One region of the Streptomyces sp. NPDC003042 genome, then DNA from elsewhere that is predicted to be linked to it. Evidence: riboswitches for the same ligand, from Rfam matches in the RefSeq annotation. Region 1 holds a riboswitch; the other holds the start of a gene.

Region 1 (6,937 bases):
CATCTACGGCATGGCCAAGGCCAACATGCGCAAGATCTTCCCGGACCACTGGTCCTTCATGCTCGGTGAGATCGCGCTCTACAGCTTCATCATCATCATCCTCACGGGTGTGTACCTGACGCTGTTCTTCCACCCGAGCATGAACGAGGTCGTCTACCACGGCTCGTACGTGCCGATGCAGGGCGTCCTGATGTCCGAGGCCTTCGCCTCGACCCTGGACATCAGCTTCGACGTCCGCGGCGGTCTGCTCATCCGGCAGATCCACCACTGGGCGGCGCTGATCTTCGTCGCGGCCATGATGGTGCACATGATGCGCGTCTTCTTCACCGGCGCGTTCCGCAAGCCGCGTGAGATCAACTGGATCTTCGGCTTCCTCCTGCTGGTCCTCGGCATGTTCACCGGTTTCACCGGTTACTCGCTGCCGGACGACCTGCTCTCGGGTACCGGTGTCCGCTTCATGCAGGGCGCGATCCTGTCCGTGCCGGTCGTCGGCACGTACCTGTCGTTCTTCCTGTTCGGCGGAGAGTTCCCGGGCGGCGACTTCGTCGCGCGGTTCTACTCGATCCACATCCTGCTGCTGCCCGGCATCATGATGGGCCTGCTGGTGGCCCACCTGATCCTGGTCTTCTACCACAAGCACACCCAGTTCCCCGGGCCCGGCAAGACGAACAACAACGTCGTCGGCATGCCGCTGCTGCCGGTCTACATGGCCAAGGCCGGAGGCTTCTTCTTCCTGGTCTTCGGTATCATCGCGGCCGTCTCGGCGATCGCCTCGATCAACCCGATCTGGGCGCTCGGCCCGTACCGCCCGGACCACGTGTCCACCGGTGCGCAGCCCGACTGGTACATGGGCATGCCGGAAGGCCTGATCCGGGCCATGCCCGGCTGGGAGATCAACCTGTGGGGCCACACGCTCGTCCTGGGCGTGTTCATCCCGCTGCTGCTCTTCCCGCTGGTCCTGGGCTCGATCGCCGTCTGGCCGTTCATCGAGTCCTGGGTCACCGGCGACAAGCGTGAGCACCACCTGCTGGACCGCCCGCGCAACGTGCCGACCCGTACGGCCTTCGGTGTCGCCTGGATCGCGGAGTACATCGTGCTCCTCATCGGCGGCGGCAACGACATGTTCGCCCAGTACTTCCACCTGTCGCTCAACTCGCTCACCTGGTTCGTCCGGATCGGCTTCTTCGCCGTCCCGGTCCTCGCCTTCATCGCCACCAAGCGGATCTGCCTCGGCCTCCAGCGCCGGGACCGGGACAAGGTGCTGCACGGTCGCGAGACCGGCATCATCAAGCGCCTGCCGCACGGTGAGTTCGTCGAGGTCCACGAGCCGCTCTCGCAGGACAAGCTGCACACGCTCACCTCGTACGAGCAGTACAAGCCGCTCGCGGCCGGCCCGACGGTCGACGAGAACGGTGTCGAGCGCAAGCCGAAGCTCGGCGAGAAGCTGCGGGTGAAGCTCAGCAAGGGCTTCTACGCGGAGAACAACCAGATTCCGAAGCCCACGGTGGAGGAGTACAAGGAGATCCAGAGCGGCCACGGCCACCACTGATCTCCGGCACGACAGCTTGAGGGATCGGTTTCGGCCAATCCTGGTGTCGCCACGGTGAGAGCCCCGTCCAGTGTCTGGACGGGGCTCTTTGCCGTCATCCGCGCTGGATAGGCTGTGAGCCTCCCCATTCGACGTGGAATCTTTGACCAGCAGCAGGAGCGGACCATGAACGTTGTGACCCCGGCAGGCGGCGACAGCGTGGCGGCCCGTGGCTGGCCGGGCGTCCTCGATGCCCTGCTCACCGGCCGGGACCTGGGCGCGGACGACACCGCCTGGGCCATGGACCGGATCATGCGGGGAGAGGCCACCGACGCGCAGATCGCCGGTTTCGCGGTCGCGCTGCGGGCCAAGGGGGAGACGGTCGCGGAGATCAACGGCCTGGTCCGTGCCATGTACGAACACGCCAACCTCATCGAGGTGCCGGGCCGGACGGTGGACATCGTCGGCACCGGCGGCGACGGCGCCAAGACGGTCAACATCTCGACCATGTCCGCGATCGTGGTGGCCGGTACGGGCGCGAAGGTCGTCAAGCACGGAAACCGCGCCGCGTCCTCGGCGAGCGGGTCCTCGGACGTCCTGGAGAAGCTCGGCGTCAACCTCGACCTGCCCCCGGCGCGGGTGGCGCAGGTCGCCGAGGAAGCCGGCATCACCTTCTGCTTCGCGGTCAAGTTCCACCCCGCGCTGCGGCACGTGGCGGCCGCCCGCAAGGAGCTGGGCATCCGGACCACCTTCAACTTCCTCGGCCCGCTGACCAATCCGGCGCGGGTGCGCGCCCAGGCCACCGGTGTGGCCGACGCCCGGATGGCCCCCATCGTGGCGGGCGTCCTCGCGGAGCGCGGTTCCTCGGCCCTGGTCTTCCGCGGCGACGACGGCCTCGACGAGCTGACCACGACGGCCACCTCCCGGGTGTGGTGGGTCCGGGACGGCTCGGCGACCGAGCTGCCGTTCGACCCGCGCGACGTCGGGATCCCGATCGTCGACGTATCGGCGCTGCGCGGCGAGGACGCCTCGTACAACGCGGACGTCGCCCGCCGCCTGCTGGCGGGGGAGACGGGCCCGGTGCGGGACGCCGTCCTGCTCAACGCGGCGGCGGCGCTGGTGGCGTTGGATCCGGGGCCGGGTTCGCTGGAGGAGCAGCTCGCCGCGGGTATCGCCCGTGCGGCGGAGGCGATCGACTCGGGTTCGGCCCGTGCGGCGCTGGCGCGTTGGGTGGCGGCGAGCAACGCGTAGCACGGCGCGGCGGTGAGCGTCGATGGCCCCCCGTCCGCATTGCGGACGGGGGGCTTGCGCGTGGGAGATCTTGTGGCAGGATGCTCAGCAGGTCACGAGTGACAGCGTTTAGGCCCCGGCTTGCTGTCCGGCAACCCTCCTTCCGTGGCGGGGTGCCCCGGGTGATGACCAGGCCGTAGGCAGAAAGGTCTACGGCAAGCGCGGATCCCTCGACACCAGGGGTCCTGGTCTCTCGAGGAGCGTTTTCCGTGAGCAAGCGAATGCGATAGGGCGACTCCGCCCCTTCTTCAACCCTCGGAACAGGGTCACTTCCGTGTACCCCCGTTGCGTTCCGAGGACTTCCCGTACCCCCACGCACGGCGGCCTCGCCGTAGCCGCGTACGGGCACACCGAAGCCATTCACCCCTGCCTGCCGGGAGATTCCGCCATGTCCGCAACCCTGAACACCGCCTCCCTCGCCACCGCCGACGTCGTGTGTACCGAGCCGCTGGCCGTCCTCGGCCGGGACGTCACCGTCCCGCTCGTCACCGGCGGCGAGGTCACCTACGCCGCCCTCGACTACGCGGCCAGCGCCCCCGCCCTCCAGCGGGTCTGGGACGACGTGGCCGCGTACGCCCCGTACTACGGCAGCGTGCACCGTGGCGCCGGATACCTCTCGCAGCTCTCCACGGACCTCTTCGAGCAGAGCCGGGTCACGGTCGCCGAGTTCCTCGACTGCCGCCCCGCCGACCAGGTGATCTTCACCCGGTCCACGACCGACTCGCTCAACCTGCTCGCCGCCGTGCTCCCCGCCGACTGCCAGGTCTTCGTCTTCGAGACCGAGCACCACGCCTCGCTCCTGCCCTGGGTCGATGCGCGGGTCACCTACCTCAACGCCCCGCGCACGCCGGACGAGGCCGTCGCCACCCTGGAGCGGGCGCTGGCCGACCGGGACCCTTACGGCCCGGCGCTGGTCTGTGTCACGGGCGCGTCCAATGTCACCGGTGAACTGTGGCCCGTGAAGGAACTCGCCGCCGCCGCACACGCCCACGGCGCGCGGATCGTGCTGGACGCCGCCCAGCTGGCCCCGCACCACCCGGTCTCCGTCCAGGAGTTGGACGTGGACTGGGTCGCCTTCTCCGGGCACAAGCTCTACGCCCCCTTCGGCTCGGGCGTGCTCGCCGGCCGGGCGGACTGGCTCCAGCAGGCCGAGCCGTACCTGGCCGGTGGCGGGGCCTCCCGCAAGGTCACGCGACGCGTCAGCGGGGAGGATGCCGGCGGCGTGGACGTCGAGTGGCACACCACGGCCGCCCGCCACGAGGCCGGCTCCCCGAACGTCATCGGCGTCTACTCCATCGCCTCCGCGTGCCGCGCGCTGACCGAGGCGGGCTTCGAGACCCTGGTCGCGCGGGAGCGGCAGCTGATCGCCAAGGTCCGCGAGGGCCTGGCCGATGTCCCGGCGGTCCGCGTCCTGTCCCTTTTCGGGGACGACGCCCCGCGCGTCGGCGTCATCTCGTTCGTGGTCGACGGCTGGAACAGCTCCCACTTCGCGGCGGCGCTGTCCGCCGAGTACGGGATCGGCGTGCGCGACGGCCTCTTCTGCGCCCACCCCCTGGTCCGCACCCTGCTGGGCAGCGAGCCCCAGGCCCAGGGCGAATGCGGAGCCCCCGAGACGGCGCCGGGCGAGCGCTCCCTGAACGCCATCCGCGTCAGCTTCGGCGCGGGCACCCCGGACGAGCACGTGGAGCGCTTCGTCCGCGCGGTGAGGGAACTCGTCACGGACGGCGCGAAGTGGCAGTACCGCACCGAGGAAGGCCGCTGCGTGCCCGCCGTCTGACAGGATCCCGGCCATGACGTACTGGGACCCGATACCGACCGTCCGCGCGGCGGCCGAACAGCCGTGGCGCGGCCGGTGGGAAGAGCGCGACTGGCGCAACGTGCCGGGGCCGTTCTACGGCGCGGAGACGGACACCTGCCTGACTGGACGGCTGGAGGCACCTGGTCATGTGCTCTACGAAGACACGTACGGCCAGGAGTTCGTCTACCGCCAGCCCCTCACCGAGGCGGAGGCCCGGGCCGTCTTGTGGGCCGCCGAGGAGGAGGCCTTCGAGGCTTACGGGCGCGATGGCGACGCCCACTGGACCCCGGACTCCGTCCGCGAGTGGTGGCGGGACCGCGCCCGGGTACGGGAGTGGGCGTTCGGCATGGGGTGGGGCGCCTGGGCGACCTCGGACCACGAGTGGCGGCGGGACAACGCCGCCGGCGCCCGGGACTACGTCGCCCACCTCGACGGCGGCCTCGCCGGATACCTGCGCGGGTACGTCTTCTGGCTCGCGGAGGGCCGCCCGGCCCGGGCCGACGAGGCGCTGCCCCGGCTCTGAACGCTACGCGTCGAGGCCGATCGCGAACGCCGCCTCCAGGTCGTGCTGCGAGTACGTCCGGAACGCCACGTGCGTGTCCGTCGCCTCCACGCCGGGGATCTTGCTGATGCGGCCGGGGATGATGTCCGCCAGGTTCTCGTGGCGGGCCGTGCGGACCAGAGCGATCAGGTCGTACGTACCCGTGACGGAGTAGACCTCGCTGACGCTGTCCAGCTGCGCGATGGACTCGGCGATCTCCGGGATGCGGTCCACGCTGGTCTTGATGAGCACGATGGCGGTGATCACGGTTGGCTGTCTCCCTCGCTGGCCATCACTGGTCGACTCACTCTAGTCGTACGCCGATACCGCACCCAGGCGTAGAGGAAGCCGAGCGAGAAGCCCACCAGGTGGGCCAGGTAGGCCACTCCGGGGCCGCTGCCCGCGCGGTGCGCCGCCACCCCTTGGAGCGCGAACCAGAACAGCAGCACCATCCAGGCCGGGAAGCGCAGCGGCAGGAAGAACAGGAACGGGAACAGGCTCGTCACCCTGGCGCGCGGGAGCAGGCACAGGAAGGCTCCGAGCACCGCCGAGATGGCTCCGGACGCGCCGACCAGCGTCTGCGCGGACTCCGCGTTGGCGGCCGCGTACGCCGCCAGGGCCACGTAGCCCGTGCAGAGGTAGAAGACGAGGAACTCCGCTCGGCCCATCCGCTCCTCGGCCATCGCGCCGAAGACGTAGAGGAAGAGCATGTTCCCGAGCAGGTGCAGCCAGCTGCCGTGGACGAAGAGAGCCGTGAGCGGGGTCAGCAGCGGGCGCGGGCCGCCGGAGAAGAGTTCGTCGGGGACCACGCCCCAGTGCCGGAAGTACGCCGTTCCCGTCACCAGCAGCCGCTCTCCCGTCCCGTACGCCGGGTTGAGGCCCGAGGCAGGGCTGAACAGGAACGCCACGCAGCAGCCGGCGATCAGCGCGTACGTGATCACCGGGCCCCGGGCGGCCTCGCGGACGGTCCGCCACCTTACGATCATGCGACAGAGCATGACGCAGACGGGCCCACCTGAGGGTGGTGGCAGGCCGTAGGGTTACGTGCTGCGGTCTGTGACGGCCGCGAAAGGCTTTAATTGAATGAGCTACGAAGGAGAGAGCGCCCTGATGACGGTTCCCCTGCCGACCGACACCACCCGGTGGCGCTGCACGCTGTGCGGCAACCTCACGCGGTTCGACGTCACCCGTTCGTCGAAGGTAGTGGAGTACGTCCACCTGGACCTCGCCGGGGAGCCCAAGGTCGAGGAGCGCGAGGTGGTCAGTGAGACCATCGAGTCGGTCCGCTGCCGCTGGTGCAACGCGGTGGACCAGATCGAGCTCGTGGACAGGCCGGGCACGGACTCCTGACGGAGCCCGGCCCACAGTAGATCACGGTAGGGGTGACGGATTGTGGAGCCAGCAAGCGGCGCTGAGCCGGCCGACGCGGCCGGCGACGCCGCGGAGGCGCTCGACCGCCCGCTGCCGGAAGGCGTGCGGCGCCGGGTCATCGCGCTCGTCTCGGACGCCTTCGGCGGTCTGACGGTCGCGGACCTCCCGGCGCAGCTGCGCCAGTACGCCCGTTTCACCCCGACCCGACGGGCCAAGTTCGCCGGCAACGCCATGGCCGCCGCCGTGGAGACGGACGGCGTCTTCCGCAGCCGCGTCGGGGAGAAGCTGCGCGAGTCGCAGCCGGAGCTGGCCGGGGCGCTGGAGTCCGGTGCCCCGCCCGCCGCCGCCGAGCCGCTGGACGTGGCGGCCGCCGCGTACGTGCTGCGTCCGGCCGGCTGGGTCAAGCTGG
Region 2 (6,937 bases), on a different contig from region 1:
TGACGGGCTGCCGGGGCTGCTGGTGTGCAGCGGCTCGGCGGAGGTCCCCGAACTGGCCGCCCGCGCCGACCTCGTCCTCCCGGGCCCGTCGGCGGTAGCCGCCTTCCTGGCCACCCTGGCCACCGCTCTCCGCGCCTGACGCCGCCGGGCAGATTCAGCCCCGCCAGGGGGTATCCCCAGACGGAGTCGTGGGGGGGATCGAGGCGCGGGGTCCGGGGCGGAGCCCCAGGAGACGGCGCCGCAGCGTCAGGCCTGGAGGTCGGCCAGTTGGGCCGTGAACCACTGGGCCGGGGGGAGGGCCGTCGAGGCCGCCGCCAGGCGCTTGGTGCGCTCTGCCCGCTCCCCCTCCGGCATGGCCAGCGCCGCGTGCAGGGCCTCGGCCGTCGCCGTGACGTCGTACGGGTTCACCGTCAGCGCGTCCCCGCCGAGCTCCTCGTGCGCCCCGGCCCCGGTGGACAGCACCAGCGCGCAGCCCGCCTCCGACACCACCGGGATCTCCTTCGCGACGAGGTTCATCCCGTCCCGCACCGGGTTCACCAGCGCCACGTCCGCCAGCCGGTACGCGGCCAGCGAGCGCGCGAAGTCGTCCTCCACGGACACCAGCACCGGCTGCCAGGACTCCGTCCCGAACTCGGCGTTGATCTCCTCCGCCAGCTCCCGCACCGACGCCGTGTAGGTCCGGTACACCCTCAGGTCCTGCCGGGACGGGTACGCCGAGGCCAGGTGGACGACCCGTTCCCGCCACTCGGGGTACGTGATCAGCAGTTCCCGGTACGCCAGCAGGCCGCGCAGGATGTTCTTCGACAGCTCGGTGCGGTCCACGCGGACGATCGCCTTGCGGTCCCCGACCTCCGCCCGCAGCGCCGCCACCTTGTCGTCGACCTCCGGCCGGTGGGCGAGCGCGCGCAGGTCGTCCGCGTCGACGCCGAGGGGGTAGTGGGTCGCGGCGGTGAACCGCTCCGCTTCGAGACCCTGGCCGTCCGCCCTGGCCCTGCTGTGCCAGACCCCGCGCTCCTCGTCCCCGTACGGCAGGAACGGCTTGGCGGTGCCGCTCGCGTCGTCCATGGCCGAGCCGCTGATGAAGTTGGAGGCCCACTCCGCCGTGTGGAAGCCCAGCCGGTCGGCCCCGAGCATCCCCCACAGCAGCTGCCGCTGGACGTCGTCGGGGAGCATGCGCAGGAATTCGGGCGACGCCCACGGCGTGTGCGTGAAGTGGGAGATCCGCAGGTCGGGCCGCAGTTCGCGCAGCGCGCCCGGCACCAGGGCCAGGTGGTAGTCCTGGACCAGCACGCACGCCCCCTCGCCCGCCTCTTCGGCCAGGGCCTGCGCGAAGGCCTGGTTGTAGGCGACGTACGAGTCCCAGCGCCGCCGGAAGCGCGCGTCGAAGACCGGCTCGCGCGGGATGTCGTAGAGGTGGTGGTGGGTGAACCAGAGCACCGAGTTGGCGATGCCGTTGTACGCGTCGTCGTAGACCGTGGGATCGATGTCCAGCATCCGGACACCCGGCTCGGCGACGCCCCGGCGGACCGCCTCGCGGTCGGCCTCGGACAGGGCCGCGCAGATCCACAGCGCCTCCGGCTGCTGCGCGAGGGCGGCGGAGAGGCCGGAGACGAGACCGCCCCCGCCGCGCCGGGTGCTGAGCGTTCCGTCAGTGGCGAGGGCGTACGAGAGTGGTCCGCGATTCGCGGCGACGAGTACCTGAGAAGCCATGCGGCCAACCTAGCCCGGCCCGCGCCCGCTCAAACGTGTGTCCGTCACGTGGCTCCGTCACGCCACCCGGCGGCCCGCGTACTCCGCCATCTCCCGCATCGGCGGCCGCTCCTCGGTGTCCACGGCGTACGTGCGCGGCACGAATCCGTCCGGTCCGCGCTCGAACTGCGTCAGCTCAGGCCGTACGAGGTGTCCGCGCGAGAGGCGCAGCTGGGCCGTCCGGTAGATAGCCGCGGCCATCCGCCCCAGCGCCTGGCCGTCCTGGTGCCGGTGCAGCCGGACCCCGACGTCGACCTGCGCCAGCGCGTCCAGCCCGACCGTGTGGAGCGCGTCCACCAGCAGCCCGAGCTCGACCCCGTAGCCGACGGGGAAGGGCAGCCGCTCGAGCAGGGAGCGCCGTACGGCGTACTCGCCCCCCAGCGGCTGCACGAAGCCGGCCAGCTGCGGCCAGTGCAGGTTCAGCAGCGGACGCGCCACCAGCTCGGTGACCCGGCCGCCCTGGGCCGGGGTGTCGCCGAAGGGGCGGTCGTACATCGCCTTGACGAACTGCACGTTCGGCTCCGTCAGCAGCGGGCCGACGATTCCGGAGACGAAGGCGGACGAGAAGTCCCGCAGGTCGGCGTCGATGAAGCAGACGACGTCCCCGCTGGTGGCCAGCAGCGAGCGCCACAGCACCTCGCCCTTGCCGGGCAGCGCGGGCAGCCGCGGAAGTATCGCGTCGCGGTGCACGACCCGGGCGCCCGCCTTGGCGGCGACTTCGGCCGTACGGTCGGTGGAGCCCGAGTCGACCACCACCAGCTCGTCCACCAGCGGCGTGCTCAAGCCCTCGATCAGGTCGCGCCGGACGACCTCCACGATCGCGCCGACCGTGGCCTCCTCGTCGAGCGCGGGCAGCACCACGCTGACCGTCGTGCCCGCCGCCCGTTTCCTTTCGAGCAGCTGGTCGAGCGGTCGGTCGGCGGCGGACCAGGAGCGGTCGGCCAGCCAGCGCTCCACCTCTTCCAGCACTCTCGGCACTCCCTGGTTTGGGTTGATATGTGATCCATCTCGCGGTTCGGACGGCTGTCTCAACCACCCGGGCCTTCGGTTACAGTCTTGAACAACGCGAAGGACCACCGCATGCCGGGGGTCCCGCGTACAAACGCCCGGGCGCGCCATAGAGCGCGTTGCCCGGTGCCATACCGCTCATCCAGAGGGGCAGAGGGACACGGCCCGTTGAAGCCCCGGCAACCCTCCAGTCGGTTCTCGCGATCGCACATCAGCGACGTCAGCGAGGTCCCCGGCTAGGGAAGGTGCCAATTCCGTCTCATGGCGAAGTGCGCCATGGGGAAGATGAGGAGAAAGGGCCTCGCCATCATGGCTGCACAGACTGTCGCCACTTCTGCCGGAACCTCTGTCGATCTCGGACCTGCCACCGGCCTTTCCTGCCGCGAGTGCGCCACCCGCTTCGAACTCGGTCCCATTTTCGCCTGCGCCGAGTGTTTCGGCCCGCTGGAAGTCGCCTACGACTTCCCGCTCGGCGACCCCGAAGCGCTGCGCGCCGCGATCGAGGCCGGCCCGGACAACATCTGGCGTTACGCGCCGCTGCTGCCCGTCCCCGCCGACGTCGCCTCGAAGCCCAGCCTGAACCCCGGCTTCACCAAGCTCGTGGACGCGCAGAACCTGGCCAAGGAACTCGGCGTCACCGGCAAGCTCTACGTCAAGGACGACTCCGGCAACCCGACGCACTCCTTCAAGGACCGCGTCGTGGCCATCGCCGTCGAGGCCGCCCGCGCCTTCGGCTTCACCACCCTGTCCTGCTCCTCCACCGGCAACCTGGCCGGCGCCGTCGGCGCCGCGGCCGCCCGCGCCGGCTTCCGCTCCTGCGTGTTCATCCCGCACGACCTGGAGCAGGGCAAGGTCGTCATGGCCGGTGTCTACGGTGGCGACCTGGTCGGCATCGAGGGCAACTACGACGACGTCAACCGCTTCTGCTCCGAGCTCATCGGCGACCCGCTGGGCGAGGGCTGGGGCTTCGTCAACGTCAACCTGCGGCCGTACTACGGCGAGGGCTCCAAGACCCTGGCGTACGAGATCTGCGAGCAGCTCGGCTGGCAGCTGCCCGACCAGATCGTCATCCCGATCGCGTCAGGCTCCCAGCTGACGAAGATCGACAAGGGTCTGCAGGAGCTCATCAAGCTCGGCCTGGTCGAGGACAAGCCGTACAAGATCTTCGGCGCCCAGGCCGAGGGCTGCTCCCCGGTGTCGACCGCCTTCAAGGCCGGTCACGACGTGGTCCGCCCGCAGAAGCCGGACACCATCGCCAAGTCGCTGGCCATCGGCAACCCGGCGGACGGCCCGTACGTCCTGGACATCGCCCGCCGCACCGGCGGCTACGTCGAGGACGTGAACGACACTCAGGTCGTCGAGGCCATCAAGATCCTGGCGCAGGCCGAGGGTATCTTCGCCGAGACCGCGGGCGGCGTGACCGTCGGCGTGACGAAGAAGCTCATCGAGAACGGTCAGCTCGACCCGACGCTGACCACCGTGATCCTGAACACCGGCGACGGCCTGAAGACCCTGGAGGCGGTGGCCTCGGACAGCGGCCAGACCGCCACCATCCGCCCGAGCCTGGACGCGTTCCGCGCCGCCGGCCTGGTCTGACCCTCCTCTCCTCCCCCGCATCCGGAAAGGCAGTAGCGCCATGAGCGTCAACGTCCGCATCCCCACCATCCTGCGCACCTACACCGGCGGCAAGGCCGAGGTCTCCGCCGACGGCGCCACCCTGGCCGAGGTCATCGAGTCCCTGGAGAAGAGCCACCCGGGGATCGCCGCGCGCGTCCTCGACGACCAGGGCAAGCTGCGCCGCTTCGTCAACGTCTACGTCAACGACGACGACGTGCGCTTCGAGAGCGGGCTGCAGACGGAGACGCCCAACGGCGCAGGCGTCTCGATCATCCCGGCCGTCGCAGGCGGCTGCTGATCATCGGTCGGTCGCACGACAGAATCTGAATTGCCCCCTCCGCTAATAAGCGGAGGGGGCAATTCTGCTTGATTGGGCGCGGTAGGGTTGGGGAAGTCCCCTCCGCTGTTCTTGCCCGCCGCATATGAGCGGGCCGCCGGAGGGTTGACATTGAGTCAACATGCACGCGCGCTTTGGGCCTTTGGCGCGGATTGTCGGGCCCGAGTTGCCCTGGAATATGACAAATTTTCACTCTATTTCAATGTTTTCGCGTGTCCGGAATTCTCGTCGGAATGACCTGTTGCAGACAGCACCGGTGCGGATACATTCAGCCGCGGTCGAGGCGTTCCGGCGCGAGTTTCTGACCCGGGTCCGCGAAGTGCGGTCCTGCGCAGGGGCCAGTAATAGGGGAGTTAGGCATGGCTCAGGGCACCGTCAAGTGGTTCAACGCGGAGAAGGGCTACGGCTTCATCGCGGTCGACGGTGGCGCGGATGTGTTCGTCCACTACAGCGCCATCCAGATGGACGGGTACCGCACCCTTGAAGAGGGTCAGCGGGTCGAGTTCGAGATCTCGCAGGGCCAGAAGGGCCCGCAGGCGGACATGGTCAAGCTCGCGGCCGGCTGAGTCCAAGCGCGATCGACCACCGACGCTTACACACACGAGGGGCCCACATCCTGGACACGGGATGCGGGCCCCTCGTGCGTGCCCGACCGCCCCGCGACCCGTCTCGCGTCTGCCATCCGACCGCATGTTCACGCCGGGATCGGCCCAAGCCGCTTGCACTCGTGGGGGTCGAGTGCTAATCATTGGCGTTAGCACTCTCCGGGTGAGAGTGCTACTAAGACTGAGGACCGGGTCGGTGAGGCCCGCAGGATCCGACGGGAAGGAACCGCCGGATCCGCAGGCCGTCCGTCGCGGGCGCGGGCGCGGTCCGGAGCAATCCACCGCTGTCCGGGAGGACCACTTCAGATGGCCAAGATCATTGCGTTCAACGAGGAGGCCCGGCGCGGTCTCGAGCGTGGGATGAACCAGCTCGCCGACGCCGTCAAGGTCACCCTTGGCCCCAAGGGTCGCAACGTCGTCCTTGAGAAGAAGTGGGGCGCCCCCACGATCACCAACGATGGTGTCTCCATCGCCAAGGAGATCGAGCTCGAGGACCCGTACGAGAAGATCGGCGCCGAGCTGGTCAAGGAAGTCGCCAAGAAGACGGACGACGTCGCCGGCGACGGTACGACCACCGCGACCGTGCTGGCCCAGGCGCTCGTCCGCGAGGGCCTGCGCAACGTAGCCGCCGGCGCCAACCCGATGGCCCTCAAGCGTGGTATCGAGAAGGCCGTCGAGGCCGTCTCCGCCGCCCTGCTCGCCCAGGCCAAGGATGTCGAGACCAAGGAGCAGATCGCTTCCACGGCCTCCATCTCCGCCGCCGACACCCAGATCGGCGAGCTCATCGCCGAGGCCATGGACAAGGTCGGCAAGGAAGGCGTCATCACCGTCGAGGAGTCCCAGACCTTCGGTCTGGAGCTGGAACTCACCGAGGGTATGCGCTTCGACAAGGGCTACATCTCGGCGTACTTCGCCACCGACATGGAGCGCATGGAGTCGTCCCTCGACGACCCGTACATCCTGATCGTCAACTCCAAGATCGGCTCGGTCAAGGACCTGCTGCCGCTCCTGGAGAAGGTCATGCAGTCCGGCAAGCCGCTGCTGATCATCGCCGAGGACGTCGAGGGCGAGGCCCTGTCGACCCTGGTCGTCAACAAGATCCGCGGCACCTTCAAGTCCGTCGCCGTCAAGGCTCCGGGCTTCGGCGACCGCCGCAAGGCCATGCTCGGTGACATCGCCATCCTCACGGGCGGCACCGTCATCTCCGAGGAGGTCGGCCTCAAGCTGGAGAACGCCGGTCTCGACCTGCTCGGCCGCGCCCGCAAGGTCGTCATCACCAAGGACGAGACCACCATCGTCGACGGCTCCGGCGACAGCGACCAGGTCCAGGGTCGCGTCAACCAGATCCGCGCCGAGATCGAGAACTCCGACTCGGACTACGACCGCGAGAAGCTCCAGGAGCGCCTCGCGAAGCTGGCCGGCGGCGTGGCCGTCATCAAGGCCGGCGCCGCGACCGAGGTGGAGCTCAAGGAGCGCAAGCACCGCATCGAGGACGCCGTTCGCAACGCGAAGGCGGCCGTCGAGGAGGGCATCGTCGCCGGTGGCGGCGTGGCCCTGCTCCAGGCCTCCTCGGTCTTCGAGAAGCTCGACCTGTCGGGTGACGAGGCGACCGGCGCGAACG

Evidence for each region. Region 1 has a riboswitch for S-adenosylmethionine ahead of ACWDYJ_RS20290 (aminotransferase class V-fold PLP-dependent enzyme). Riboswitches for the same ligand answer to the same signal wherever they lie in the genome.
Region 2: another riboswitch for S-adenosylmethionine. It lies ahead of thrC (threonine synthase); the one in region 1 lies ahead of ACWDYJ_RS20290 (aminotransferase class V-fold PLP-dependent enzyme).

The regions. Positions count from the first base shown of each region.
Region 1 covers NZ_JBSFTP010000040.1:9,933-16,869, forward strand. The annotation lists gene qcrB (cytochrome bc1 complex cytochrome b subunit) at 1-1,549, shown strand, start outside; gene trpD (anthranilate phosphoribosyltransferase) at 1,715-2,779, shown strand; SAM riboswitch class IV at 2,870-2,986, shown strand; gene ACWDYJ_RS20290 (aminotransferase class V-fold PLP-dependent enzyme) at 3,207-4,595, shown strand; gene ACWDYJ_RS20295 (ferredoxin) at 4,609-5,139, shown strand; gene ACWDYJ_RS20300 (Lrp/AsnC family transcriptional regulator) at 5,143-5,424, opposite strand; gene ACWDYJ_RS20305 (rhomboid family intramembrane serine protease) at 5,421-6,143, opposite strand; gene ACWDYJ_RS20310 (hypothetical protein) at 6,268-6,507, shown strand; gene ACWDYJ_RS20315 (NYN domain-containing protein) at 6,547-6,937, shown strand, end outside.
Region 2 covers NZ_JBSFTP010000026.1:42,468-49,404, forward strand. The annotation lists gene otsB (trehalose-phosphatase) at 1-139, shown strand, start outside; gene ACWDYJ_RS15770 (alpha,alpha-trehalose-phosphate synthase (UDP-forming)) at 247-1,710, opposite strand; gene ACWDYJ_RS15775 (glucosyl-3-phosphoglycerate synthase) at 1,768-2,718, opposite strand; SAM riboswitch class I at 2,893-3,049, shown strand; gene thrC (threonine synthase) at 3,067-4,353, shown strand; gene ACWDYJ_RS15785 (ubiquitin-like small modifier protein 1) at 4,394-4,672, shown strand; gene ACWDYJ_RS15790 (cold-shock protein) at 5,071-5,277, shown strand; gene groL (chaperonin GroEL) at 5,623-6,937, shown strand, end outside.